Regions from separate parts of the Clostridium sp. JNZ J1-5 genome, predicted to be linked through region 1. Evidence: a T-box and tRNA genes for the amino acid it is inferred to sense, from the RefSeq annotation. Region 1 holds a T-box; the other holds one or more tRNA genes.

The links. A T-box is a leader RNA that pairs with one kind of tRNA and senses whether it is charged. The one in region 1 lies ahead of leuS (leucine--tRNA ligase), so its partner is inferred to be a tRNA-Leu.
Region 2: it has a tRNA-Leu gene. The T-box ahead of leuS (leucine--tRNA ligase) is inferred to sense a tRNA for this amino acid. The anticodon was not compared.

What each region holds. Positions count from the first base shown of each region.
Region 1 covers NZ_CM132773.1:1,195,443-1,211,200, forward strand. Annotated here, with positions in the region: gene ACWW38_RS05710 (nucleoside kinase) at 1-186, opposite strand, end outside; gene ACWW38_RS05715 (YetF domain-containing protein) at 380-1,057, shown strand; gene ACWW38_RS05720 (DUF4363 family protein) at 1,087-1,467, shown strand; gene fba (class II fructose-1,6-bisphosphate aldolase) at 1,642-2,568, shown strand; gene ACWW38_RS05730 (nucleoid-associated protein) at 2,624-3,661, opposite strand; gene ACWW38_RS05735 (GerMN domain-containing protein) at 3,961-5,022, shown strand; gene ACWW38_RS05740 (class IV adenylate cyclase) at 5,147-5,695, shown strand; gene ACWW38_RS05745 (DUF5685 family protein) at 5,695-6,579, shown strand; gene ACWW38_RS05750 (J domain-containing protein) at 6,563-7,162, shown strand; gene ACWW38_RS05755 (hypothetical protein) at 7,176-7,694, shown strand; tRNA gene ACWW38_RS05760 (tRNA-Gln) at 7,762-7,836, shown strand; gene rpsA (30S ribosomal protein S1) at 7,956-9,107, opposite strand; gene ACWW38_RS05770 (rhodanese-like domain-containing protein) at 9,419-9,820, shown strand; T-box leader at 9,876-10,075, shown strand; gene leuS (leucine--tRNA ligase) at 10,263-12,701, shown strand; gene ACWW38_RS05780 (GTP pyrophosphokinase) at 13,430-14,218, opposite strand; gene ACWW38_RS05785 (DUF2225 domain-containing protein) at 14,391-15,260, shown strand; gene ACWW38_RS05790 (metallophosphoesterase) at 15,313-15,758, opposite strand, start outside.
Region 2 covers NZ_CM132773.1:1,762,289-1,778,046, forward strand. Annotated here, with positions in the region: gene ftsH (ATP-dependent zinc metalloprotease FtsH) at 1-208, opposite strand, end outside; gene hpt (hypoxanthine phosphoribosyltransferase) at 288-827, opposite strand; gene tilS (tRNA lysidine(34) synthetase TilS) at 832-2,226, opposite strand; gene spoIIE (stage II sporulation protein E) at 2,425-4,821, opposite strand; tRNA gene ACWW38_RS08505 (tRNA-Met) at 5,057-5,133, opposite strand; tRNA gene ACWW38_RS08510 (tRNA-Met) at 5,152-5,227, opposite strand; tRNA gene ACWW38_RS08515 (tRNA-Leu) at 5,232-5,320, opposite strand; tRNA gene ACWW38_RS08520 (tRNA-Met) at 5,365-5,441, opposite strand; tRNA gene ACWW38_RS08525 (tRNA-Met) at 5,452-5,527, opposite strand; tRNA gene ACWW38_RS08530 (tRNA-Leu) at 5,531-5,619, opposite strand; gene ACWW38_RS08535 (S1 domain-containing RNA-binding protein) at 5,833-6,237, opposite strand; gene ACWW38_RS08540 (FtsB family cell division protein) at 6,291-6,563, opposite strand; gene yabQ (spore cortex biosynthesis protein YabQ) at 6,641-7,036, opposite strand; gene yabP (sporulation protein YabP) at 7,044-7,334, opposite strand; gene ACWW38_RS08555 (RNA-binding S4 domain-containing protein) at 7,424-7,696, opposite strand; gene ACWW38_RS08560 (HU family DNA-binding protein) at 7,761-8,036, opposite strand; gene yabN (bifunctional methyltransferase/pyrophosphohydrolase YabN) at 8,138-9,583, opposite strand; gene ACWW38_RS08570 (putative polysaccharide biosynthesis protein) at 9,610-11,145, opposite strand; gene spoVT (stage V sporulation protein T) at 11,243-11,794, opposite strand; gene ACWW38_RS08580 (peptidylprolyl isomerase) at 11,952-12,971, opposite strand; gene mfd (transcription-repair coupling factor) at 13,028-15,758, opposite strand, start outside.

The DNA of each region.
Region 1 (15,758 bases):
TATTGGTTCAAATTTCCCATCTTCCTTTACCTTATAATTAAGTTCACATAACTCTCCATTAAATTTTCCTAAAACACAATTGCTATAATTTTTTAACCTATTATCTTTTATTATTTGATATAAAGTCGTTTCTCTATCTACAAGTAATTTTTCACCATTTTCTAAAGTCACATTTAATTTATCCATAGCAATCCTCCCAGTGAACAATACTCAATTCACGTCTTAGTTATAATCTTTAACATCTCATCTATTATTATAATTTATTAAGACAAAATTAGTCATATTATCATTATATCCTATGGTTATATAAAAGTGTCTTATTCCACTTATAATTTTCTGATTTTTGATAAAACTAAGTACTTGAAAGGGGAATATATTAATGTTTATAGTGATGATCCGGACAGTTATCCTATATATCGTGGTAGTTTTAACAATGCGTTTAATGGGTAAAAGACAAATAGGAGAGCTTGAGCCTTTTGAATTAGTTATTGCCATAATGATATCGGAATTAGCATCTCTTCCTATGCAGGATCTTAGAATTCCTCTAATACATGGCATAATTCCTATAATTACCTTACTTATACTTCAATCTATAATAACTATATTAGAACTGAAAAGCGAAAAAGCTAGTGCCATTATAACAGGAATTCCAAGCATAATAATTAGAAAAGGTAAAATTGACATAAAAGAATTGCGTAATCAAAGACTAAGTTTTAACGATTTGATAGAAGAATTAAGATTAAATGGATACTATAATATCTCAGATATAGAGTATGCAATACTAGAAACTAGCGGGCAATTATCAATAATCCCTAAAAGTGCAGCTACTCCTGTAACCAGAGAAGATTTACAGATAGTATCTGACGAGGAAAAACTTCCCATAACATTAATTTTAGATGGCAAAATAAATAAGCAAAACTTAAAGCTGGCTAATAAAGATTTAAATTGGCTTAATCTTCAATTACGTGCCAATAATATAAAATCTACAGATAAGGTTTTTATAGCCATATTAGATTCAATGGGAAATTTTTATTGTCAAAGTAAAGATGAAAAATAATTGCATAGGAAGATGGAGGCTGTAATAAAATGAAAAATTTAATAGCTTCACTTGTAATATTCTTTGTCTTAATTATTTCTATGATTTTTTCTATAAATTATCTTAATAAAAGGATTGATCATTATACCAAAAAAGTTAACTATATGGAAGATGTTATCTCTAAAGAGTCTTGGGATGAAGCATATAAGGCTTCTATGGAATTTATAAAAGAATGGGATAAAGATTCAGAAACAGTTTCTGTATTTATAAACCACACACATGTTGATTCTATAAATAGTGAGCTTCTAAAATTAACACAATACATTAAATATAAGGATAAATCAGAATCCCTTGCATTAATTCATGAAATAAAATTTCTTATTGAGGAAATTTTAGATGTAGAAAAAGTAACTTTAGCAAATGTTTTTTAGTGATTTTTAAGTATAATTTTTAATAACAGGTATAATTTTTTATAGCAGTCATATTATACAGAGGTAGTATAGTAAATATGTTTATATTAAGGTATAATATAAAATGAAAAAACAATATTTCCTGTGGGCAAATATAGTCCTACATAATATATTATTTTGGAAGGTGGAATTAATATGGCGTTAGTAACTACTAAGGAAATGTTTAAAAAAGCATACGAAGGACAATATGCTATTGGTGCTTTTAATATTAATAACATGGAAATTTTACAAGGCGTAATGGAAGCTGCTAAAGCTCAGAAATCTCCTGTTATACTTCAAGTTTCTAAAGGAGCATTAAATTATGCTGGTCCTAAATACTTAAGAGCTATGGTAGAAGCTGCTGTTGAAGATACTGGAATAGATGTTGCCTTACACTTAGACCACGGTCCAGATTTAGAAACAGTTAAATTATGCATAGAAAACGGATTCACTTCTGTTATGTTTGATGGATCTCACTTTGACTATGAAGAAAATGTAGCTAAAACAAAAGAAATAGTTGATTATGCTCACGCTCATGGAGTAGTTGTAGAAGCTGAACTTGGTGTTCTTGCTGGTGTTGAAGATGATGTTAAGAGTGATGTTCACATATATACTGACCCAGATCAAGCAGTAGACTTTGTTAATAGAACAGGTTGTGATTCTCTTGCAATAGCTATAGGAACTAGCCATGGCGCTTTCAAATTTGAAGGAGAAGCTAAACTAAGATTTGATATATTAGAAGAAATTCAAAGAAAATTACCTGGTTTTCCAATAGTTCTTCACGGAGCATCCTCTGTTGATGCTGAGTTAGTTGCAACTTGCAATCAATATGGCGGACAAATACCTTCTAAGGCTAAAGGTGTACCTGCTGATATGCTTAGAAAAGCATCTTCAATGGCAGTATGTAAAATAAATATGGATACTGACTTAAGACTTGCTATGACAGCTGGAATAAGAAAAGTTTTTGGAGAAAAACCATCTGAATTTGATCCAAGAAAATACTTAGGACCTGGAAAAGATTTAATAAGAACATTAGTTGAAAATAAAATAACTCAAGTATTAGGTTCTGCTAACAAACTATAATATAAAAATAATAGGATATTAGATTCCATCTAATATCCTATTATTTTATCTGCTTCTACTTTTCCACATAACTTGATACATGTTTTATTGTCATGTTAATAGTTCCATCACCGTTTCTAATTATCTCAAATCTACTGTTATCATTATAAGCATCTTCATTTATGTATAGATCAATATCCTTGTCTACTTTAAGCCTTATTCTCTTGAATTTCTTTTCTATCCATTCCTTATCTACAGCTACTTTATCAAATCCGCTTTCTTCTGTAATATAGTTTACAAAATCTTCTTTAACAACTGTCTCATTTCCAAATAGCTCCTCTGCTACTTCTTTTACGTCTATTTCCTCTTCTTCTCTCAGCTTTTTCTTTATTGCACTTCTTACGCTCTCTTGGGCTTCTGCATTCTCCTTTAAATTTGTTCTAGTCCACTTCTCTGCAGAGTTTACAAAACTTTTTGTCATATCTCTTTCGTTATCTACAACAGTGCACCCTAAGTAATTACTTATAAAGTAGTTAGAGCCATATTCTTCACTATTGCTGTTCTTAGTCTGCTTATCTATAACCATTAAATCAAAAGAATTATCTTCTCTTATAGGCTTTATGAAAGCGCATTTTTGAACCCTTTGACCACTAGCAGGAAGTCCAGTATATTGTGGAGTTATATTTATTCCTATTTTATTATCAATAAATTCAACTGTATGAACATAATTTTTCGTATAATCCATTTTTATTATACCAAGTAGTGGACCATATTCCGTAGATATAGATATTAAAAGGAGATCACAAGATGCTATACTTCCTTTAGATCTCATCAATATAAACATTTGTCTTGCTAATTCCTTGGATATTTCAAGTAAATTATTTTCTCCATTTAAAAATTCTTGTGATAAATCCTTAACTATATTTCTTTCTTTATTGAAAACTGCATATTTTAATTCTTCATCCTTAAGACATTTTTGTACATGCTTATATATAAATCCGTAGATCTCTTCATTTAAATCTAAAGTATATTCATTCAAAATCGGGTCATCAGAATTATTATCTAAAATATGTATCACTGCTTCATTTATAGTAATATCATTTATATATTCCATAGTAATCCTCCTTAAACTTAAAACTTTCCTAAATTAAGACTTCTTTGATTATTAACTTTAATAAAAATCATTTTGAAAATTTAGGGAACTAATTAAAGCATACTTACTATTATAGCATATTTATTCTAAAGGATTTTTTGTTTAAAATAAATGTTATTCTAATTTATATTTACTAATGATAGATTTGTAAATATGTTTAATTAACATTAGATATATCAATAAATCTTGTTTAATACTTAATTAAGTTTAACATAATAAAAAATAAATTAATGCTAAAAATAAATATGGAGGTGAATGTTTTGAGGAAATATATTATGCTTTTTATTTTACCAATTACTATATTACTATCTTCCTGTAGCCCTTCTAAAACGCCTGTAAAAAACCCTCCCCCTTCTAAAGAACTAAGTAGATATACTATAAGCGATTACTATCCTTTTAGAGAAAATATAAAAATGAGCTATTTAGGTAACGGAAGTGAGTATGCCTCCCAAGATATTTATTTTGATTTTATAAAAGGTGACACAGCTCAAATCAGAATGGTTAATCCAGGTACTACAATTGGAAGAATAATTGAAAATAAAAATGGTGAGCTATCAGTTTTAAAATCTAGAGAAGAATTTTTTTATAAAGATAATTTATCTCTTTTAAATAATACTTCTTTTGATAAGGAAGTATTGATGAAAGAACCTTTAATTCTTGGAAACACTTGGCCTATACCTAATGGTGCAAGGAGGACAATAACCAATACCGCTGCAAATGTTGCTACGCCCTATGGTACTTATAAAGCTTTAGAAGTAACTACAGAAAGTGCCGATTATAAAACTAAAGACTACTATGCATTAAATATAGGATTAATAAAATCTGTATTCTTCCTTGATAATTTCGAAATATCAAGTTCTCTTGAAAAAATAGATTCAAATGCATACTTAGTTCAAAATATAAAATTATTTTACCCTGAAATACTTTCAAATGATATGAGATTAGTTTTTACTAATATCAAAACACCAATAAAAACTAACGATGAAATTAAAAATATATTTCAAAAATACTTTGCAAATCCACCAAAAGATAATTTAACTCCTCTTATAAGTAAAAACACTAAAATAAATAAATTATATTTGAACCCATCAGAAAATAAAGCCTACATAGATTTTTCTAATGAATTTATAGATGAGATGAATTTAGGAAGCTCAGTAGAATTATCTGTAATAAATAGTATTACAAGTACTTTAGGAAATTACTACAATGTAAATAAAGTCTATATTACTGTAAATGACTCTCCCTACACTTCGGGACACATAGCTTTAGATCATGGAGAATCATTTACTGTTGATTCTAAAAGCTCTGTTGAATTAAAATAATATATAATAATAAGACTATAAATTCAGCTCCTTTATGTTTATGGTCTTATTTCTATTTATCTTTTACTCCACTTATCCTTATGATATAATTTCCTATAAGCGGGAAAATAAGAGGTGAAAATCATTGAAAGAAATAGAAACTAGAATAATAGATATCGACGTAGATAACATTAGAAATAAGTTAATAGCAATTAACGCAGAAAAAGTAAAACAAGAAAATCAAATAAATAATATTTATGATTTTCCAGATAGAAGACTTCTAAATGATAGAGGCTATGCTCGAATAAGAATTGTAGAAGATCAACTTAAATGTAGTATGCGCTACTATATGACAACTAAAAAATTGTTAAGTCAAGACAAATATAAGATAATGAGTGAAAATGAGATAGAAATTGATAACCCTGTAGAAGGTGAAAATATTTTTAAATCCTTAGGACTAGATTTAGTTCAATCAATAAAAAAATATAGAGAAAGCTATAGATATAAACATACTCTTATAGAAATTGATATTAATGAAAAGAGCTTCTGTCCCTTCCCCTATATAGAAATTGAGACATACTATGAAGAAGAATTAAAAGAAGTAGTTTCTCTTCTTGGATATACCCTAGAAGACACTACTGCGAAGACCATTTACGAGATAGTAGAAAATAAGAAAGAGTTAAAGGGATTATAATGTTTGGATATGTTGCTCCCTATAAAATGGAGCTAAAAATTAAAGACTTTGAAAAATTCAAATCATATTATTGCGGATTATGCATATCTATAAAAAGAAATTTTGGAAATTTACCAAGATTTACTCTTAACTATGATATGACATTTTTAGCGATACTTCTAGATTCATTGGAAGACCATAAAGCTAGCTATATAAAAAGCAACTGCATAGCTCACCCTACTAAACAAAAGATAATAATTGTAGATAATCAATCATTAAATTATGCAGCTTTCTGCAATGTATGTCTAACTTATTACAAGTTGTTAGATGACTTTCAAGATGATAGTTCTATAAAATCTAAAATATTGTCTTCATTTTTAAATAAATACTTAAAAGCCTTAGATGATGAACAAAACAACATCATGAAATACATAGAGAAAAGACTTATGGAACTTTCCACTTTTGAAAAATACTGCTATTCTATAGACAGCCTAGATAGATTATCTCACCCTTTTGCCGATTTGACTGGTTTTATTATATCTTCTTATATAAAAGACCCTCAATATAAATTAGATCTATATTGGCTAGGTTACAATCTCGGCAAATGGATATATATTTTAGATGCATATGATGATCTAGAAAAGGATATGTGTAAAAATAAATTTAATGCCATCAATGTAACTCTAAATACTGATAAACTTGATTATAATAAATTTAAATCTACAATAGAACATAGAATTGATTTTATTCTAACAAACTGTTCCAGAGAATGTTACGAATACTTTAAAAGACTTCCCATTGTAAAAAATTATGATTTGATAGATAATATTTTACAATATGGACTGTTAGATAAAGCAAATTTAGTATTTAAAAGGAGAGATTTTAAAAATGAGAAATCCTTATGAAGTGCTTGAAATAAAAGAAGGAGCTTCTGAAGAAGAAATTAAACAAGCCTACAGAAAACTTGCAAGAAAATATCATCCTGATCAATATGGCGACAATCCTTTAAAAGAACTTGCTGAAGATAAAATGAGAGAATTAAACGAAGCATATGAACACCTTACTAAAAATTCATATCAAACTCAAGGTTATGCTAGTTCTTCAGATAATTATTACGATTCAGAAGAAGCTGATTTTAATACTATAAGAATAAATATACAACGTGGCAATTTTGCTTATGCTGAACAGCAATTAACTAATATAAAAAACAATAATGCGGAATGGAATTTTTTAATGGGAGTAATTAGTCTAAACAAGGGATGGATTGATGCAGCATATAATTATATAAATATTGCCTGCAGATTAGATCCATATAATAAAGAATATGCAAATACATTAAATACTCTTAACAATAGAAATAATTCTTTTAGACAATCATATAATAGAAGATATAGTAATGACAGTGATTTTTGCGACTTATGTTTTAAACTTTGGTGTCTTGATTCCATGTGCGAGTGCTGTGGAGGAGATTTAATTTCCTGCTGTTAAAGGAGATGGGAATATGTCTAAAACTAATAACATTACTAAAGGAGCACTATTTACTGCTTTAAGTATTTTATTTATTTATTTAAGTTCAATAATGCCTACAAATAGATTGGCATTATTAGTGCTGTCAACTTTTATAATAATAAGTTCTATTATTACAATTGGTATAAATACTAGTATACTAGTATTTATTTCTACATCTTTACTTAGCTTCTTTTTAGTTAGCTCAAAAGGAATAGCCGTTTTATACATAGTATTTTTCGGTATATATGGATTCGTAAAATACTATATTGAAAAGATTAGAATACTTTCTCTAGAAATTTTTATTAAACTTTTATTTTTCAATTCTGTAGCTGTAATATTATTTCAATTATATGAGAAACTATTTGTAGGTATAATTGATTTTTCAAAAATCAAAATTTCTATATATTTTGTTATAACATTATTACAAATAGGATTTATAGTATATGATTATGTACTTACTCTATTTGTAACATATTTTAATAACAATTTACTGCATCGTTTTTCCAAGTAAATGCTTTACCTACTTGACTTCTTTATTTAAAATGGTATAATTAATTGTTGTCACCATTATAAAATAATGCCCAATCGCCAAGCGGTAAGGCACCTGACTCTGACTCAGGGATTCGCAGGTTCGAATCCTGCTTGGGTAGCCAAGTAAAAGAACGTTATGCATTTTATGCATAACGTTCTTTTTTAATCATTAATTACTAATCGCTTAACTTGCTTATTTCCATTAGTAACTATAGACTAGAGATTAGCCATTTATTCAAATTTAGAATTTCATGTTCTTTAATAGGTCTGCAAAAACATAATTTCCTTCGTCAGTGTCACTATATTTTTCTATTTCTTCTGCAGTTTTATTGTCAGCCTCTTTAATGCTTAATGATAGTTTCTTCTTTTCTTCATTTAATTCTAAAATTTTAATTTTTACATTATCTCCTACATTTAAAACTTGAGAAGGCTTTGCTATATTTTCATCTGTAATTTGGGTTATATGAACTAATCCTTCTACTCCTGGTTCAAGTTCTACAAATGCTCCAAAATCAGCAAGTCTTACAACTTTTCCTGTTAGAATATCATTAACCTTATATTTAGCGCTTACATTATTCCAAGGATCTTTCTCTACATCTTTTAATCCTAATGAAATTCTTCCACTTTCTTTATCAAAATTTAATATATATACCTCTACTTTATCTCCTTCTTTTACAACTTCTGAAGGATGATTAACTCTTTTCCATGATAAATCTGAATTGTGGATTAGTCCATCAACTCCTCCTAGATCAACAAAAGCGCCAAACTTAGCAAGTCTGCTTACGATACCAGTTACCTTTTCTCCTTTTTTAAGATTAGACCAAACTTTTAATTTTTTCTCTTCTAACTCTTCTATTTCAACTACTTTTCTAGATAATACAACCTTTTTCTTTTCTATATTAAATTCAATTACTTTAACCAATAGCTCACTTCCAACAAATTTACCTAAGTCTTTCACAAAAGAATTAGAAATATGTGAAGCTGGTATAAATGCTCTTACCCCATTTATATAGCAAACAACACCGCCTTTTACAACTTCACTAACTTTCACTTTAAGCTTAGTCCCTTTTTCAAAGCTTTCTTGAAGCTCATTCCAAATTTTCACTTCATCTGCTTTACTCTTAGATAATACTACATTTCCTTCACTATCATTTACCTTCACTACATATACGTCAACACTATCTCCCGGTTTAAAAATTTCCTTTAAGTCAACTTCTTCTTTTGAAATTTCTTCTTTCTTTATAATACCATCTGATATGTATCCTATATTAACTAATACCTCACTATCAGATACAGAAATGACTTCTCCCTTTATAATGTCACCATTATGAATAGGTTTCATAGAGCTTTCAATTTGTTCCATCATATCCTTCATTGAAATTTCTTCTGGCATTTCCATTGTCATAAAAACCTCCCCTTACTTTATTAAATTAAATTTAGTTTACTCTTTATAGTATTTAATTATAAAATTTTAAAAATTCATTCTACTATAGTATATCAAAATATAAAGCAATGATAAATGCGGAAAAATACTTATAAAATTTGTATAAACTAATTTGCTCTAAGCCAAACTATCTAGTAATAATCAACATTTAAAACCATAGTTATCAAGTACTTATAAAAAATTTCTAAATGGATATATGTATCTACATCCATTTAAGATAATTTTCAATTAAAATAATTTAAGGAGTTGTGGTGAGTAAAATGCACAAAAATAAATCAATGTTAAAAAGAAGTCTTTACATAATTATATGCTCAATATTTATTTTCAACTTTATGCTTGCTAGTACTGCAAAAGCCTATAAAAAAATAACTGCCCATGATTTAAGAGATTATCTTTCTGTATCAACACTTATGATCATAATAGATGTAAGAAGTCCTGAAGACTACTCAAATGGTAGAATACCTACAAGCGTTAACATGCCTCTATATAATCTATCTAATGAAGTTAAATCATACAATATAGCTCATCCTACTAAAATTATAGTATATGCTAATACACAAGAAGTTTCTGATAGAGCAGCAAAAACTCTAGAAGATTTAGGATATACAGATATATCTAGTATGGGAAGCATTAACGGTTGGACCTATTCTCTCCAAAAATAGCTACTTGACAGTATTTCCTATTTAAACTATAATTAAAAATCAAAGAGTTAAATAAAATACTGCGTTGATAAGGAGTAGTAATATTAGATTCAATTTCAGAAAGCTGTCGGTTGATGAGAGACAGTATTGATATAATGTGAACTTGCCTTTGAGCTTATCTGGCAAAATCAGATACGGTGTAACCGTTATATTTATGAGTGAAGCGTAATGCTTAACAAAGAGTGGTACCGCGGAATATTATCTTTCGTCTCTTATATTTTAGAGACGAAAGTTTTTTTATTTTAACACAAAATTTATCCGATGACTACCCGCTCTAATACTCCCATCTTACTCTACGAAAGCGATTCTCACCAAATCGGGGATTTGGACTTTCTGCTTTTCTTAAAAGTAGGAGTAAAGAGCGGCTACGTCCTAAGAAAAACTATTGAGGAGGTAACTTCAAATGGGAAACTACGGAACATCTGTAGATAAAAAATGGCAGAATAAATGGGAAGAATCTGGTCTTCACAACTTTAATGAAAATGCACCTGGTGAAAAATTGTATGTACTTGAAATGTTCTCATACCCTTCTGGTGCAAAATTACATGCAGGTCACTGGTTTAACTACGGGCCTACAGATTCATGGGCAAGATTTAAAAAAATGCAGGGATATAATGTATTCCAACCTATGGGCTTTGATGCTTTTGGACTTCCTGCAGAAAACTATGCTATAAAGACAGGTATTCACCCTAAGGATTCTACAATGAAAAATATAGATAATATGAAGGAACAGTTAAGAGCTATGGGAGCTATGTTTAACTGGGATCATGAAGTTATAACTTGTCTTCCTGATTATTATAAATGGACACAATGGGTATTTTTAAAATTATATGAAAAAGGGCTTGCATACAGAAAAAATGCTCCTGTAAACTGGTGCCCTAGCTGTAATACAGTTTTAGCTAATGAACAAGTTCTTGAAGGACATTGTGAAAGATGTGATTCTGAAGTTGAGAAAAAAGAATTAACTCAATGGTTCTTGAAAATAACTGACTACGCTGAAGAATTATTAGATAAATTAGATGGATTAGACTGGCCTGAAAAAACCAAAGCAATGCAAAAACACTGGATAGGAAAATCAAAGGGTGCTGAAGTAACATTTAGCGTAGAAAACTCAGATATCAAATTTGATGTATTTACTACAAGAGTAGATACACTAAACGGAGTTACTTATGTTGTACTTGCACCTGAAAGTCCTTTTGTAGACCAAATTACAACTGAAAGTTGCAAAGCTGCTGTAGAAGATTATAAAATTCAAGCTCAAAAACAATCAGATATAGAAAGACAATCTATTACAAGAGAAAAAACAGGAGTATTTACTGGAGCTTATGCTATAAATCCTATAAACGGAAAAAGAGTTCCTATTTGGGTCGCAGATTACGTTCTTGCAACTTATGGAACTGGCTGCGTAATGGCTGTTCCTGGACATGATGAACGTGACTTTGCTTTTGCTTCAAAATATGACCTTCCAATAATTAGAGTTATCCAAGGTGGAGATTCTCTTCCATACACTGAGTATGGTGCTCTAGTTAACAGCGGAGAATTTGACGGTCTAGTTGGAGAAGAAGCAAAAGAAGCTATTGTTAAAAAACTAGAAGAGAAGAAGGTTGGAAGTTGGAAAGTTAATTATAGACTTCGTGATTGGCTTGTTTCAAGACAAAGATATTGGGGTGCTCCTATTCCAGTAGTTTACTGTGAAAAATGCGGAACTGTAGCTGTACCTGAAGAGCAATTACCAGTTGAACTTCCTTATGATATTGAATTTACTCCAGATGGAAAATCTCCACTTTCAAAGAATGCTAAATTCTTAAATACAACTTGTCCTAAATGTGGAGGTCATGCGGTTCGTGAATCTGACACATTAGATACTTTTGTATGTTCTTCTTGGTATTATTTAAGATATGTAGATAATAAAAATGATAAAATAGCATTTGATACAGATAAAGTTAATGCTATGCTTCCAGTTGACAAATATGTAGGTGGACCAGAACATGCATGTATGCATCTTCTTTATGCAAGATTCATAAATAAAGCTCTTAGAGATATGGGATATTTGAATTTTGACGAGCCATTTACTTCTCTTACTCACCAAGGATTAATATTAGGACCAGATGGGCTTAAAATGAGTAAATCAAAAGGAAATACTATATCTCCAGATGATTACATTAAAGAATTTGGTGCTGATGTATTTAGAATGTATCTAATGTTTGGATTTGCATATTCTGAAGGCGGTGCTTGGTCTGATGACGGAATAAAATCTATTGGAAGATTTGTAGATAGAGTTGAAAGACTTCTAGAAGATGCAATAAACGCATTAAAAGATGATAAAAATAATAAGACAGTCATAGAAAAAGCTGAAAAAGAATTAAATTACGCTAGACATTATGCTATACAACATGTTACTGAAGATACTGAAAAGTTCCAATTTAATACTGCTATTGCAAGAATTATGGAATTTACAAATGCATTATCAAAATACTTAAATGAAGATGCTAAAAATTCTAAATTCCTAGAAGAGACATTGGCAGATTATATAAAACTTTTATCTCCATTTGCTCCTCACTTTGCTGAAGAACAATGGGAACTTTTAGGAAAAGAGTTTTCAGTATTTAATGCAACTTGGCCAACATTTGATCCTAAGGCTTTAATAAAAGACGAAGTAGAAATAGCTATTCAAATTAGCGGAAAAATAAGAGCTAGAATGAACATTCCTACTAACCTTACTGATGATGAAATTAAAGAAGCTGCTCTTGGCAATGAAACTATAGTAGATGCTTTAGAAGGCAAAAACATCATGAAAGTAATAGTAGTTAAAGGAAGACTTGTAAATATAGTAGCAAAATAATGTGCTAAAAACCGAGGGTGTATAATTCAACAGAGAATCTTCGCTACATTAAGAAGTTCTCTTAATGAATTATACACCCTCTTACTTTTAGCACCTTAAATTGAGTAAATTAAGGCCACTATTACTTATACAAAGCATATATTAACAACTATAACTATTTAGACTATAGTTAATTTAATGACCAGTGTAAGTATTATATAAAGAGGATTCTTGCCTTCAGATGGAGTTTTTCCTCCAGTTGAGCTTAGAAGTCCTTATCTCGAGACGTAGCAACCGTTATCTCTCACTTTAGAAGTGATAGTGTTACGGATGGTAGTCATCAGATTAATTAACTCATTAGAAAAGCGCAAGACGCTTTAACCCGATGATGGTGCCAAGGTTTTAGGCGAAGCCTATTGAAGTTATAGCAGGTTAAAAGAACTTGCTAGTCATTGAATAAAAGATAAATTATTTCATAGGATGCTTTGTTTATAGATTATTTTCGAAAACATCAACATGCTATCGCATTTATTTATAGTAATTCTTTAAGTTGTACTCAATAATATTCACTTAGTAACTTTACAGTGTGGCTACGCCAGGCAAAATTATCATTTTGCTTTTTGAAGTCATCATAATATTTACTATAGTGCTTTTTAATTGCAACTAATTAAGGCATGTAAGATTACTGGCTAGCATATATGCGTTAGCCTAGTAATCTTACATGCCGCCATTTTACTGCATCTTATCTATTATTTGTACATTTTCAAACTTCTCTCTGTAGCTTCTAGTAGCTTGGTTAATTCTATAGTTTCCCCTTCGGACACAAGCTTATTTAGCTGAATACGATAATTATCTGCTTCTGTAATTCTTCCTATTGATAGTAGAGTAAAAATATTATTCATTATATCAGAAACTAAGCTGGATTTTACTTCAAATAATTTTTGAGCATCCATAATTTCATCTTTAATTTCTAGCATATCTTGATCTAATTTAAATGCTGCATCAGCTGCACTTTTTAGCTTTCCTTTTATGCCTTCTGGTATTTGATGTTTATATTTATAGTTCAGTGAGTGCTCTACTGTAGCCCAAAAGTTCATAGCTAAAGTTCTTATTTGGAACTCAGCTAAAATCTCTTGTACACCATCAGCCATATTTACAGGATATTTTACAATTATATGATAACTTCTATAACCACTTACCTTAACATCTGTTATGTAGTCTTTCTCATACATTATCTGCATATCTTTTCTCTTTCGAATTAGATCTACAACTCTATATATGTCATCTACAAATTGACACATAACCCTTATACCAGCTATGTCTTCTAACTCATATTCTATCCTTTCAAGGGGTATGCTGAACTTATTCGCTTTTTCTAATATACTTGATAGCTCTTTAACTCTACCTGTTACGAATTCAATAGGCGAGTTTTCATTTTTTCTTCTATATTCTCTTCTAATACTCTTAAATTTAACCTTTAATTCCTCTACCGCTTGTTCATATGGTATTAGGAATTTTTTCCATTCTCTTACTGCCATATAATTCATCCTTTACACTAATCTTAATATTATTCTAAAATCATTATATATTATTATACATAACTATTGTATATATAAATTATTATTTTGACAAAATCTATGCTTTTTATGAATTTTTTTGATATAATCTTTTTAGAATGAACTTTTTTGATTACTTAGGTGGTGGTAAAATATGAAGGACATTTTTTCTGGGTTAGATGACCTAGGATTTGAAAATGTAAGTGAACTAGAGTTATATGAAAAAAATGATGAAAAAGAGCAAAATGAAAAAAATAACTTTAAGGAACCTTTACATAAGCAATTATCTCACTTATATGATAAAAAGATCACATGCCCAGTTTGTGGTGAAACTTTTTCGGTTAAGGCTGTTAAAACTTCATCTTACAGAATGAGAGATAAGGACAGCGATTTTTTTATTAGATATGATTTAGTAAATCCTTATTTTTACGATGTTTGGCTTTGCAATAACTGTGGATATGCGGCTATGAAAGCTGATTTTGAAAAGATAAAAAGCTTTCAAAAGGATTTAGTAAAGAAAAATATAACCTCAAAATGGAAAGGGAGAACATATAGTGAGCCTTATGATCTAGACACAGCTGTTGAAAGATATAAGCTGTCTCTATTAAACTACTACTATATAGATGCTCCAGCCAGCAAAAAAGCAATGAACTGTTTAAAACTAGCATGGATGAGTAGATTATTAAATGATGAAAAAGCAGAGCTTGAATACCTAAATCAAGCTCTAAAAGGGTTTAATGACGCTTATTTTAATGAGGATTTTCCTCTTTATGGTATGGACAGGTATACGACTATGTATTTAATTGGAGAGCTTAATAGACGTATTGACAATACTGAAGAAGCATTGCTTTGGTTTAGTAAGGTTATAACTACACCTAGTGTAGGTAAGAGACTTAAAGAATTAGCACGTGACCAGAAAGATTTAATAAAGTTTTCAAAATCTGAAAATGAAGAATCTGATTCGGAAAGTTATAGTGCTTCTAGCAAAAAGAAAGGCTTTTTTTCATCTTTATTTAATAAATAACTTTTAGTTCAATGAATAAAAGAGTTAGAATTTAAATTCTAACTCTTTTATTCTATTTTATTTTTATAGGATCAAAATTTATATAGTCACAGGAAGTAACTATATATTCAACACCATTAAACTCTCCTTGAAAAACATTTCTTAATGATGGACCATGTAAATGACCATATATAACTTTTTCTACATTATATTCCTCAAATATTTTTGTAAGATCCGATTCCTGAAACTTATCATTTACTGGAGGATAGTGAATCATAACTATTATTTTATCATATCCTTCTTTTACTGCTTTATCTAGAGATAGTTTTAGTCTAATTTGTTCTCTATTATATATCTTCATATCGTGCTCACTATACTTATCTCCTGGTGGATTCCAACCTCTTGTACCACAGATAGCATAGTTTTCATAAGTAAAAAAATTATTTTGAATAAAATTCATATCCTCATAAAGACTATTAAGCTTACTTATACTAGTCCACCAATAATCATGATTGCCCT
Region 2 (15,758 bases), 570 kb from region 1:
TTTTATTCTTGTCTTTAAGTTCTCCTATAACAGTTCTTCTATCTTGTTTTACTTGTATTCTAGATATATTGTTTTCTACCCAGTATTTCTTAAATTGATCATATGATATAACTCCAGCATTTCTATTTGTTTCTACTAAAGCTAATGCTGCTAGTATTACGACAATTAATACTATTATCCAAGCTGTTGCACTTGAAACTTTTTTCACATCAAAGCCCCCCATCTTTCTAGTAGTTTTATAATTGATTCTATCATATCAATTTTTCCTTTACAATAATAGTAATTATTTATTTTTTGTAAACACTCTCTTTTAGTATTCCTACATAAGGTAGGTTTCTATACTTTTCTGCATAATCTAATCCATAACCTACTAAAAAATAATTAGGTACGTCAAATCCTAAGTATTTTACATCTATTTCTACTTCTCTTCTTTCAGGTTTGTTTAAAAGACAAGCTATCTCAACACTATTTGGATTTTTTGATCTTAAATATTTTCTAAGATACTTTAAAGTAGTACCAGAATCTATTATATCTTCTATTATAAGTACATCCTTATTTTCAATTTCAAAATCTAAGTCTTTAAGTATTCTAACTACTCCTGTAGTTTCTGTAGAATTGCCATAGCTAGAAACTGCCATAAAATCCATGTTACAAGGTATATCTATTCTTTTCATCAAATCTGCCATAAAAGGAACTGAGCCTTTAAGTACACCAATTAAAATAAGATCTTTCCCCTTATAATCTTCACTAATTTTCTTTCCCATTTCCACTATTTTCTCTTTTATTTGTTCTTCACTTAATAATACTTTTTCAATATCATTTTTCATTATATTATTCCTCTCTTTCGATTTTAATTTGCAATATATTTTTAGTGTTTTTATCCACTTTAAACTTATCACTTATTCTGTAGCCAACAATCCACGCAATCTCTTCTCCAAACAAGATAAGAGGTATATCATCTCTTTTATCCTTTGGAATTTTTAAATCAATAAATAGATCTTTCAACTTCTTACTTCCACTCATTCCAAAAGGAACAAACTTATCACCATTTTTTCTATATCTTAACTTTATCTCTCCATTTATTTTATCATAATCAAAGAATTTAACTAGATTATCTTTACTGTTAAAATCAGACTTTTCTTTAACATTTATTATACTTATATGTACAATTAGTCTATTATCAATTAAATTATTATCATTATTAATTTTTAATATGTATTCGGATTTGCTTTTATCTTTAACGTCCTTCTCATTGGAAACATACAATTCAATATCACCATAGTTGTTTAAAGCTGCAAGGCTTCTAGGCAGCATTATTTCTTTTCCAGTAGCACCTTTCTGTATATTGATAATATCATAAATATGATTTTTGTCTAAATTATATAAGCTTCCTTTAACAGCTTTTAACGCTTCTCTTATAATTCTAGTTAGTATAGCCTCATGCTGAGAAAAAGCTTCACTATTAATTATAACCTTATTTTTGTCTCTTTTACAGTATTCTCTGTAGGTTTGCAGAGCTATTTCATTTATATATTCATTATCAACTTTTATTGTTTGAGATAGTCTATTTAGCGCTTCAATTATATCAGGATTAAAGTTATTTTCAATATAAGGTATTAATTCTAGTCTAACTTTATTTCTTGCATAAATATTTTCTAGATTTGTTTTATCTATTCTTGGCTGCAACTTATTTTCTTCACAATAACGTTCTATTTCTTTTCTAGTAATATTAATTATAGGTCTTACAAAAATATTATCTCTAACTGCTCTTATACCGATAATTCCTTCCATACCTGTACCTCTCATAATTCTCATAAGCACAGTTTCTGCTTGATCATTAGCATTATGAGCAATAGCAATTTTTTGACCCTTAACATTTTCTAAAAGCTCTGAAAAAAAGTTATACCTTACGTCACGGCCTGCCATCTCACAGGATATACCTCGCTCTTTTGATATTCTATGTACATCTTCTCTCTTAATAAAACATTTAATATCTCTAACCTTACAAAATTCCTTTACATACTCCTCATCTTTATCTGCTTCTTCTCCTCTTAAACAATGATTTACATGGGCTACTACAAGAGTAATACCTAGAGATTCTCTTAATGAATAGAGCACATGTAAAAGGCATATAGAATCTGGGCCTCCAGAAACTGCCACAATTACTTTATCTCCTGCTTTAAACATATCATTTGTTTTTATTGTATTTAGCACTTTATCTATCAAGTTAAACACTCCCACATATTTCTATATTCATTCATTATAACATAAATATAAGCTATATTTCCAAAGATGTTGATATTAATCTACCTATATCAACAAACTTTTAAACATAGCTTATATGTCCTAAAAGCAGCTTAAACTAAATGCTATAAATAACATTTAGTTTAAAATCAATATAGGCTAAAAATTTAATGTAATTCATCAATAAAGGTTATATACCTTGGAAACTATAGCTGTCATGTCATCCTTTGTCTTCCCTCCACTTAATTCTTTAGCCTTTTCAATTATTCCATCTACTAATTCCTTAGGATTACTAATCTTAGTTTCCTTAAGATAACTTACAATCCAGTCTGTCTTTCCAGCGTTATTACTATTATAATCTAATACTCCATCACTTAGCATTATTATTATATCTCCATTTTTTAATTTTTTATTTATTACATCAACGTCAACTTTATCCAAAACTCCTATTGGCAAACTCTTAGAGTTTATTACTTCAACCTTATTGCCTGACTTTATAAAACTAGCTACTGCACCTACTTTCATGAAGCTTATTTCACCAGTATATAAGTCTAAACTACTTAAATCAAGAGTGGAAAACTTTTCATCTTCAGAAAATTTTAATGACATTATAGAGTTAACTGTGCTTATAGCTGTTGACTTGCTTAGTCCAGCATTAGTAAACTTTTCTATTAATTCTACTGCAGCTTTACTTTCTTTGCTAGCCCTAGGTCCAGATCCCATACCATCACTTATTATACACATGTAACTTCCATCATTAACTTTGCCAAAGCTGTAGCTATCCCCATTATATTTTTCTCCGTTTTTGCACTGTCTCCCTACATATGAAGCTACATAGAACTTAGGAGTTTCCTCAAAGGTCACAGTACAAATGCTTGTATTAGGATTAATTACACAGCCTTCATCACTTATACACATATTTTTTTCAACAGCTTCATTTATTAATGGAAGTATTGTTTTAACGCAAAGTTGTGATCCACCACAAGAATCAAGTGATAACTTAACTACTAACCTTTCATTTTTATCTTGAAAACAAAATATGTCTTCGTATTTTAAGTTCTTTTTTTCTAATATTTTTCTAATTTTCTTTTCCGCACCACTGCTTAACTTTATATCGGCATTGAATTCTTCCATAACCTCCTTTAAAGAATTTGCCATATTATCTATTTGTCCAGCTAAGGTCTCTCTTCCTTCACTTAGTCTTTTTCTCCACATTTCATTAATTATATAATTATTTACTATTTCCTCAGTATTCTTTAAAAGCAAAGTTCTCTTTATGCATTTTCTTTCTATCTCATGAGGCATTTTGTTCTTTTTCCCCTCTTCATAACTTTGTATCAATTCTCCAAAAGCTGTATAGGTGTAATATGCTTCTCTTTTCCAACACATTGAGTTCATATTACAGCCACTGCATACTCTATCCGCCAAATTTTCAATAAGAGCAGCACTTTTATTTTTCATTACTAACTTATCATTGTCTGCAAGGTCACTAAGGGTTCCGGATATATTGTATAGCACGTGAGAAAAACTTCCTAACCTTTTTAACAACATGTCTTTAATCTTATCCACGTAATCTCTATTTAAGTATTCTTGTTTTCTCTCCCAGTCCAGTTCTAAATTTAACTTGTCATATATCTTATTAGGAATTATAAAAAATACCACTACAGCAATAATTATTTCTATTAACTTGAATTCTATACTTATATTTGAATATAGCTTTAATATTAAAAAAGTAATGAAATAAGAAAAACCACTTAGTAGCTTTCCACTATCTTTAAAAATCCCTGCAATTAATCCACATAAGCCATATACACTTATAAATATAAGTATATTACTCGATGATATACCAATTATAGTACCAATTGCTATACCACTTGCGGCACCTACAGTACTCCCATTTATGTAACTCAATATTAGTATAAACATTAGAGCAAATATATTTCTTAACGAAACTCCATTTATACTTATTCCCCAAGTTCCTGATAAAATTAGTGATATTAATATAGATACACTTATTATCTCTTCACTTGTAAATAAATGCTTTGTTTTAAATTCATTTAGGCATAATATAGAACGCTCTAGAATAAAATATAATGGTAAAATACATATCATTTGAAGAAAAGCAGTTAAAAAAGCAACTTTAAATGTTAAACTTCTTATAAGGAACTCACACATTAGCAACTCAAAAAAAACTACACTAAACATAATGGACATAACAAACTTCTTTGAACTTTTATTTAATAGATAACTTAGAGCAGTTACAGTACTTATAGCAATTAAATATTCAGGTAGATTACTAACTTTATTATATAAAGATATGTATCCTATAAAGCATCCTCCCGACGCAGGGATTATGTACTCATCTTTATGAAAAGACATTACTATCAAAAATGCTATGCCAAAAGGCGCGGTAGTATTATCCATATTCAATAGCAGCACCCTGCTAATTAATATAGATATCACAAAATAAGTTAGATTTCTAAATATCCATATATACTCTATCCGCCCTTTATCATTTTTATCTATTTTAGATTTTTTAGCTCTTTCATAAGGAAATATTTCTGCCCCATATTGCATTTATAACACCTCCGATTCAGTAATAACTAAATAAAATTATATCAGAGGTCTATGGAAATAAATGTCATTTAGTAAGACAAGCTTTGCTTTTTCGTAAGACATATATCCTAGAATTTGTTCAAAATTTTACTGACACCGATTTTTTTCTACTTCATTATCTCAAACTACTCATTTTAATTTGTATCGAAAATAAAAAAATAAAAAATCCATGAAGTATAACTTCATGGATTTTATTTGGTAGCGGAAATAGGACTTGAACCTACGACACTTCGGGTATGAACCGAATGCTCTAGCCAGCTGAGCTATTCCGCCATATAGTCAAAAAATAAATGGTTGCGGGGACAGGACTTGAACCTGCGACCTTCGGGTTATGAGCCCGACGAGCTACCAACTGCTCCACCCCGCGATATTGGTGCCGGAGACCGGACTTGAACCGGTACGGAGTGTTAGCCCCGCAGGATTTTAAGTCCTGTGCGTCTGCCGATTTCGCCACTCCGGCGTACAATCCATTTTTCAATGAATTGTATAAATATTAATTTTTAATGGTAGCGGAAATAGGACTTGAACCTACGACACTTCGGGTATGAACCGAATGCTCTAGCCAGCTGAGCTATTCCGCCATAATTTAAATGGTTGCGGGGGCAGGACTTGAACCTACGACCTTCGGGTTATGAGCCCGACGAGCTACCAACTGCTCCACCCCGCGATATGGTGCCGGAGACCGGACTTGAACCGGTACGGAGTGTTAGCTCCGCAGGATTTTAAGTCCTGTGCGTCTGCCGATTTCGCCACTCCGGCGCATTTAATAATTAAATACTTTGCTATATTTGCTTGTTGCCGCATCTCTCAGCGACATAGACTATTATATATTAATGCTGTAGGATTGTCAACTAATTTTTTAAAATTTATTTCAAACTTCAATTTGCTTATGTATACCCTTGATATACTTGAATTTGTTTAGTTACCAAAAATAAAAAGGACTATAAATAGCCCTTTATTTAATATTCTTAATCATCCTTTTTTAGAATATTTATTTCCTTTTACATTTTGATGCTTCTTCAAATCTTGGAATCTTTCTTCACTATCCTTTAGGAACTTAGAAATTGCATCTTCAAAATTAGTAGTAGATGCTTTAGCCTTTTCCTTTGTCCAATCGATTTCAGCAGGTTTTGATGATTTTTTATTTACCATAGCTTGCTTTATAGATAAACTTAATCTTCCATTATCATCTACAGATATAACTTTTACTTTTACTTTATCCTGCTCTTTTAAATGCTCTCTTATGTCTTTAACGTATGAGTCTGCTACTTCGGATATGTGTACTAGCCCTGTTTTCCCCTCCACTTCTATAAATGCTCCAAACTTAGTTATGTTGACTACTGTACCTTCTAAGATACTCCCTAACTTTAAGGCCATGTTAATAAAATTCCTCCTTGATATGTTTATATTAAATTATAAATAAGCAATATTTAATTCTTTTTCTCTACTACTACGCTTTCACCTTGTTTTATAAAGCCTAGCCTTTCACGAGCCAATTTTTCCACATACCTACTGGTCTCAGACATATTTTTTTCATCTATCAATTGCCTGTTCTCTTTTGTTACTTTCTGAAGCTCAGATTTATATTCACCTAATTGAGCCTTTTTACTTTTTATAGTTATTTGTTGACTCACTAATATGTAGCAAACATATAATAGTATAAAAGTAATAGCTATACCTTTAACCTTAGATTTCTTTTTCATATATCTTTACCTCTAAAACTTTTATTTTAGCTTATATTTATATTTTAGTTTCGTTTTAGATTTTATTCAAGGAGTTTTTACTTATTTTTATCTATAATCTTATAAAGTATCAGTTGAAATGGATATAAAAATATATTTCTGGTTACTCTTAGAAATGATGTTATAAATTTTATACTTCTATACTGAGCCTTTAAAAAGTGTTTACTTAGCAGCTTTAGGTAAATATATAATCCTAAAGCAATATATAAATACAAATATACTCCTACATAAACATAAGTACTATAAATTAAAAAAATAAAAACTGATAATCCTGCAAAAATCCAAAATAGTATATCTTCAATGAATGTCAATACTCTATCCGGATTTTCAAATCCTCTAATAAGCCTATATATATCAAATAGTATCCCCGTAATTATCCCTGCTAATATACTATGCAAAATTAAGTTAAATTGATTCTCTAATGATATTATCATAAAATATTTACCTAAATAGCTTAGCTATGATACTTTCTTTATCTTTTTTACTTTCCATAGTTGTATATATACAGGAATTGATACGTCCTACAATCACAACGTCACCGTTTTGTACGTCTAACTTTTGCATTTTTAAGTCTTGTCCTTTTATTGTCAAAGTGCCTAAGGTAGTATCGAGGACTATTGTTTTATCATCGAAACATATAACTTCAACTACTCCAGATAGAACTAACTTATTTCTATTTTCAAGAGTCAGGTTGCTTTTTTTGTTTTCGTTACCTTCTCTTTTTAATTCCATGAACACCCCTCCCTTTTTGTAACTATATATATGCTACCACGATAGCTAATATGCTACTTTAGGCGAAGTGTGATTTAAAAAGCAATGTATTATTCTTCTTTCTGAGCCTCTTCTGATTCATCAAAAATTATTTCATACATAAGTTTAGCATCCGATTTTGTAACATGATGAGATATATTAACAATTTTTGCTTTTAATGATCCTTTAGCAAATTTAACTTCTATTATATCATTTTCATTGACTTCTGTGCTTGGCTTTGCCACTTTCCCATTTATTACAACTCTACCGCTTTCACATGCTTCCTTAGCAATAGTTCTTCTTTTTATTATTCTTGATACTTTAAGATATTTATCTAGTCTCATAGCTACCTCCTTATTGATAAAAATAAAAAACCTAGATTCACACCCAGGTTTTTTATTTAAATTATTACTTATTTACAGTATCTTTGAATTCTTTACCAGCTTTGAATACTGGAACAGTTGATGCTGGTATAGTTATTTCTTCTTTAGTTCTTGGGTTTCTTCCTTTTCTTTCTGCTCTTTCACGTGTTTCAAAAGTTCCAAATCCAACTAATTGAACCTTTTCACCTTTGCTTAGAGCTTCTTCAACACTTTCTATAAATGCTTTTAAAGCTAGCTCTGCATCCTTTTTAGTTAATTGGCTTTTTTCTGCCATACTTGTAATTAATTCTGCTTTATTCACTTTTGTTACCTCCTTAATTTAATCAATAAATAGTATAGAATTTAATTCTTCATTAAAATTAAAAATCCTCTTTTTTATGTGAACTTTTAATTAAAACTAACTTATTGTTGTTTTGACATCTCCCAAAATTTATTCATCTCTTCTAGAGACATATCGGTAAGTTTCTTACCTAACTTTATACTATTTTGTTCTATGTAGCTAAATCTGTTTATAAATTTATCTATAGTATAATTTAATGCAACTTCGGGGTCAATGTCAAGCAATCTTGATACATTTATTGTACTAAATATTAAATCTCCTACCTCTTCTAGTATTTTTTCCTTGTTTTGGGATTTATATACCTGTTTTACTTCATTACATTCTTCAATTATTTTATCTAGAGCTGGTTTCGCATCATTCCAATCGAATCCAACTTTAGCAGCTTTTTTTTGTATTTTTTCAGCTCTCATTAGTGATGGTAAACTTCTAGCTACATGTTTTAATTCATCAGTATAAGTTTCTAATGCTTTTTCTTTTCTCTTTATTTCATCCCAATTTACTAGAACTTCATCAGAACTACCAACTTTGACTTTTCCAAAAACATGAGGATGTCTTTCTATAAGTTTAGTACATATTCCTTTAATTATATCTGAAATATCAAAATAACCTTCTTCTTTTCCTATCTGAGCATGGAAAACAACCTGAAGTAATACATCTCCTAACTCTTCTATTATCTTATCTTCATCTTGTTCATCTATTGCTTCTATAACCTCATAACATTCTTCAATCAGATACTTTTTTAAGGATTCATGGCTTTGTTCTCTATCCCAAGGGCATCCATCATCTCCACGTAAAACCTCCATTATGTCAAGTAAATCGTGAAAGTCCTTTGCAGCTTCTAAAGCTTTAGGAATATATATGGATGTTAAATGATCAATGTCTTCCTGTCTGTCTAATTCATATAGATGTATTTTTCTGATACTTTCTAACTCTTTAACTCCAGCTGCCCTTATAAAGTATATTTCCATATCATCATTAAAATATTCCAATAACCTTAATTTTACTTCGGAAGCTATAAACTTATTATATACTTGAGTTACAATAGTGCCTAGCCTTTTATCTAAAATTTGATTATTAATGTCAAAAGCATCTATAATCTTTACACCGTTTATTGGATCTATTCTCAGACTTTCCATCATAGCATCAACAAAACTTATAGCAGGAAATATATCTATATCAATGTTTTCTTTTTCACATAAATTAATTAAAATATTTACAGACTTTTCTGCTATAAGAGGATGCCCAGGTACTGCGTAGACCAAATCTCCCAGTTCTTTATGCTTATTAACTAAATCTTTAGCTATTGCTTCATAAACATCATCAAAATTATTTAAAGTTTCATAACTATTATCATATGTTTTAAACTTAACTCCGGCTTCTCTTAAGTATTCTACGTTAGGATGAATTTCTGTTCTAAAGAAAACATTATCACTATCTTTTAATAAATTAAAAGTTCCCATAGTAATTGCTTCTTTACTTCCAGGTCCTAATCCTACAATCCTAATCATATCTATTCTCCTTTTGCAATTCTAAATTATCTTCTACTTCTTCTTCTCGCTAACTCATTATAATCCACTACTTTAAACATTAAAACTAGTATTATATATACTATTATACCTACAAGTATAGCAATTAAACAAGAAATGGAATTACTCATTGTATAATTATAGACCTTTACGTATATAAAAACAACTGTTACTATCATTATAATCGAAGCATACGCTGGTTTTATTAACCCTTGATACAAATCAAATTTAACACTTAAAGTTCTCTTTAGCAGTGCCATATTTAAAACCACAGCAGTTACATAAGCTGCAAATGTACCGATAATTGCTCCATAAACATTTATGCTTGGTATTGGAACTAATATATTCGTTACTATCATTTTAACTATACATCCTATTAACAAATTAATTATAGGCATCTTCTTTGATGTAGTTGCCTGTAAAATTACCGTGGTTGCTTGAGCTAGTATTATGAATGGAATAGACAATGATGAATACTTTAATATTAATGCTCCTTCTGCCTGACCTCTAAAAATTAGATTTAGTACTGGTGAGGCTAAAAAGTAAAGTCCACAAAGAGATGGTAATGCTATAATCATAGATATTTTTATAGCAGAAGTTATGTTTCTATGTAGCCTTACTTTATCCTTGAGTATGTAAGCTTCTGAAATAATAGGAACTACCGAGGCACACAATGCTGCTGAAAGCGTAAGTGGGACATTTACTATAACTGCTGCTTTTCCTGTTAGCTGTCCATACAATATAGCTGCTTGTCTAGAATCAAAACCTGCTTGTAATAATTTCTGAGGAACCATAACAGAGTCTATAACATTCATTATGGTTCCCACAGCCGCCCCAAGGGAAATTGGTATTGCAATTCTAAGTAACTTTTCCATTACATCAGAATTAAAGTTAACTTTTCTTATTGCAAATTCTTTTCTTACTTTTCTGTACTTACTATATAAGTACAGACCACCTAATATACCTCCTGCTGCTGCACCTAGAGTAGCTCCTCCTGCTGCATACTCTATTCCTTTAGGAATAAGCATTATGACTAAGCCAATACCTATAATTACCCTAGCTATCTGCTCTAATATCTGTGATATAGCTGTTGGAGTCATATTCTGAAGTCCTTGAAAGAAACCTCTGTACACACTCATAATAGCTATAAAAAAAGGTGCCACTGATAAAGCTATCAATGAATAATAGGCTTTTTCATCCCATCTAAAAATCGTTATTAGTTGATGAGAAAACATAAGCATTGCTAAGCTTGTACCAGCTCCTAAGAGAATCATTAGTAACAATGCTTCCTTTAAAACTTGAAATATTCCTACTTCGTCCCCTTGTGCATTTTTTTCAGATATCATCTTGGACATTGCTAGCGGAACCCCTGATGCTATAGCAATAAATAGCATATAAAGGGGATATGCTATTTGATAATAGCCTAATCCTTCATCTCCTACAAGTATTGTCAATGGGATTCTAAAAAGCATCCCTATTGATCTTGAAAATATACCTGCAGCCCCTAGAATAAAGGTACCTTTTATTAATGATTGTTTTTTCAAAATAATACCTCCAAATTGCATACTCAATATAAATATTTATATTTATTTTTTAGAGATATTATTACTGAAAAAACAAAGGCAGCTAAGCTGCCATTGTTTATTCCATTTGTTTTCCTAGGAATGAAGCAGCTGTATCTGCTAGTTTCATCTCCACTTCGCCAAATTTAGCATTATCCTCTTTTGAAGCTATAATTACAGCACCGATGGCATCTCCTTCAGCAATTATAGGAGATATTACTTCAGCAAAATATTTGCCTTCTATATCTTCATCTTCTATTAAAGGAACCATCTTATTTGCTCCGTCTCCTAAAATAACACTTTTTCTCTCTTCCATTATTCTTTCAACTTCTGTACTTACTTTTTTGTCCATATATTCTTTTTTAGAAGTTCCACTTACAGATATCATATTATCTTTATCACAAATAAGTACTATATTGCCAGTAGTTAATTGTAATGCCTCAGCATATTCTTTTGCAAAGTTGCTTAATTCTTCTATAGGTGAATACTTTTTAAGAATCACTCCGCCATCTCTATCCGTAAAAATTTCTAATGGATCTCCTTCTCTAATTCTCAAAGTTCTTCTTATTTCTTTTGGTATTACTACTCTTCCTAAATCGTCTATACGTCTAACAATGCCTGTGGCTTTCATCTAGTTTTTTACCTCCTTATTTAAGTTGTTTATTTATTAGAAATATATTTTTCAGTAATATTATCCGTACTAATATGAAATTTTATACACAAATGTATAGGTTTAATTTTAATACTAAAAAAAGATGATACGCTATGTATCATCTTTTTTTTGAAAATTAAACTATTTTATCTTCATATATTTTTATTTTTGCATTTGCTTTTACTTCCTCTATCTTTTTGTTCCATACATCATTCTTTTTACTGCTCTCTAGTGTTGACTTTACTTGCTGTTTAACTTCTGCAAAAGATTTAACAGGTTTGTTTTCCCTTTTAATACATTTTATTATATGATATCCGAATTGACTTTTAACAACTCCTGATATTTCTCCATCCTTAAGTTGCATTGCTGCATCCATGAAATCTTCGTCAAAACCTGAGTTTAATGTAGGAACTACTCCAAGGTCTCCCCCTTTATCTTTAGTTCCATCAGTACCATATTTCTTTGCAAGCTCTGCAAAGTCAGCACCTTTATCAAGCTCTGCTTTAATTGACTTAGCTTGAGCTTCATCACTAACTAAAATATGAGCTAAATGAAGTTTTGTAGGCTCTTCTGCCTTAACAGGATATTTATCTTTATGAGAATTATAATATGCTTCAACTTCTTTATCATCCACTTTAATGTCTTTTCCTACTACTTCCTGTAACTTTTGTAAAATTATATTTCTTTTAATTATTTCTTTTAAACTATCTATTGTCACATTTTGCTGACTTAATTGTTCTTGAAATTTCTTATCATCTGTTATTCCTTGGGATTTCTTGTATTCATCTATTTGATTACTTACTAACTTATCTAATTCTTCTTGCTTAGGAACTACATTCATTTTTCCTGCTTCTTGAATAAGTGCCTCTTCAATAGTCATTGAATTTAGTATCTTAAGTTTTGTATCTTTTAAATAACCTGCAGCTTCTGCATTTTGAGCATAATTCTCTCCGTATTGTTGTTTAAGTTGTCCTACAAGCTGTACTGTCTGGAAATTTGAATCTAATTCTCCTCTTGTTATCTTCTTATCTCCTACCTTAGCTACTACAGTCTTTGCTATAGCTTCAGGTGTTTTCTCTATCATATTACATCCAACTGCTGATACTGCAAATATCATTATTGCTGCAGCTGCAACAAGCTTTTTTATGTTTTTCAATTTTTTTCCCCCGCTTTTCATGTATTTTTTTGGCATAACTTTATTTTATCATAATTTTATTTGGTTTCAACCATAGTTTCCATATATTCAAGGAATTCTTTTAAGGTTTCAATAACTTCTTCTCTCTTCACATCCTTTAATTGATATCCTAGTGCTGGTTCTTCTCCCATCTTAAATATAATTTTCCTATTATACTTTTTCATTATACCTCTTATAAGATCTTGACTTATAAAATTTCTGCTTTCAAATCTTATTTCTATCTCTGAAATTTTTTCTTTAATCTCTACTATTCCGATTTTATTAGCAACACTCTTAATATAAGCAATATTCATAAGGTTATATACAGACGGTGGTATATCAGAGAATCTATCCTCCAGCTCTTCTTGTATATCCATAATTCCTTCTTTTGAATCAAGGCTTGCAATTTTCTTATAGACTTCAATTTTTTGTACTTCATCGTTTATATAACCACTTGGTATATAAGCATCTACTTTAATATCTACAGTAGTTTCAAATGGTTCCTTATCTATCTGCCCCCTAACTATTTTCACAGTGTCTTCAAGCATTCTACAATATAAATCGTATCCTACTGAAGCCATATGACCATGCTGAGCTGCACCTATTATATTTCCAGCTCCTCTTATCTCAAGATCTCGCATTGCTATCTTAAATCCTGATCCTAATTCGGTAAAATCTTTAATGGCTTTTAGCCTTTTTTCTGCTACTTCTGTTAATACCTTGTCTTTTCTATAAGTTAAGTATGCATATGCAATTCTATTAGTCCTTCCTACTCTTCCACGAAGCTGATAAAGCTGCGATAATCCAAATTTATCAGCATCATATATTATCATAGTATTTGCATTTTGAATATCTAAACCAGTTTCTATTATGGTAGTGCACACAAGTATATCATATTCATTCTTCATAAAATCAAACATAACCTTCTCAAGTTCTCTTTCAGCCATTTGCCCATGTGCAATACCTATTCTTGCATCTGGAAGTAATTTAGCTAAATAAGTAGCCATTTCCTTAATGGAGTTCACTCTATTATAAACAAAATAAACTTGACCTCCTCTATCAATCTCCCTCATTATTGCATCTGCTATAAGTTGATCATTAAATTCAACCACATAGGTCTGAACAGGATATCTCTCTTCTGGAGGAGTTTCTATTACACTTATATCTCTTATACCTGTAAGCGACATGTGAAGCGTTCTAGGTATAGGAGTTGCTGTTAAAGTCAATACGTCAACATTTTTCTTTATATTCTTTATTTTTTCCTTATGAGTAACTCCAAATCTCTGTTCTTCATCAATAACTAAAAGACCTAAATCTTTAAACTGAACATCTTTTTGCAATATTCTATGAGTTCCAATTAGAATATCTACATTACCAGCTTTAACCTCTTTTAAAGTTGATTTTACTTGAGCCGATGTTCTAAATCTGCTAATCATATCTATCCTTACGGGAAAATCTGAGAATCTTTGCACTAAATTATTATAATGCTGTTCTGCAAGAATTGTTGTAGGCACTAAAAAAGCTACCTGTTTTCCATCCATTACAGACTTAAATGCTGCTCTTATTGCCACTTCAGTTTTTCCATAGCCTACATCTCCACAAAGCAATCTATCCATTGCCTTTCCTGATTCCATATCTTCTTTTATTTCCTCAATAGCTACAACTTGATCGGGAGTCTCTTCATAAGGAAACTCATCTTCAAATTGCTTTTGCCAGACGGTATCCTTTGAAAATTTATGTCCTTTAAGAGTAGATCTTATAGCATATAATTTTACTAGATCTTCTGCTATTTCGTTTATTGCTCTTTTAACTTTATTCTTTGTTTTAATCCATTCGTTTCCGCCAAGCTTATTAACTTTTGGAGATTTTCCTTCTGTTCCTATATACTTTTGAACTAAATCCAGCTGTTCCACCGGAACATATAACTTGTCTCCAGAATTATAACTAAGTTCTAAATAATCCTTTTTATGTCCTTGTACTTCTAATTGTTTAATACCTTTATATACACCAATACCATGATTCGTATGAACTACATAATCTCCAGGCTTTAACTCAGTAAAGCTTTTTATCTTTCCTACGCCTTTTTTATTTATCTTTGTACCTTTTCTTTTAGACTTTCCAAAAACTTCTTTATCTGATATAACACTTAGCTTTAGCTCAGGGTAGTCGAAACCTTTTAATTGATTACCAAAGGTTATTACTACTTCCCCATATTGAATGCTGTCTACTACATCCTTATAAACACTCTCAATCTCTCTATCTCTAAGGGTTTCTACTAATCTCTCTCCTCTTGGTCTAGTTCCGCTAAGTATTATAGTTTTATATCCTTTAGATTTTTTATCTTTAATTTCTTCTATAAGTAAATCCATCTTACCATTGTATCCACTAAGGCTTAACTGACGAAATTCATCCTTATAGTCAGATGTGAAATGCTTATCTCCTTTGTTTATCATATCTAAAATTATAAGGTCAGATGATTTTAATCTCTCATTTATTTCTTCTTTATCAACCAATAACTCGGATTGTCTTAGCAGTACATTACCTCTTTGAAGCAATTCAGTATAGTTATCTGTGAACTCAAAGTATATACTATTTAACTTGCCCATACATCTCTGTGAATCGTTTAATATCAATAAACTATTTTTCATATAATCTAAAAAACTAGAGGTTTCTTCATAAAAATAAGGCAAGAAGCTATCTATACTTTCGAAACTCCAGTTTTCTTTTAAAGCCTCCAGATTAGCTAACGTAGTGCTCTGTATTCTCTCT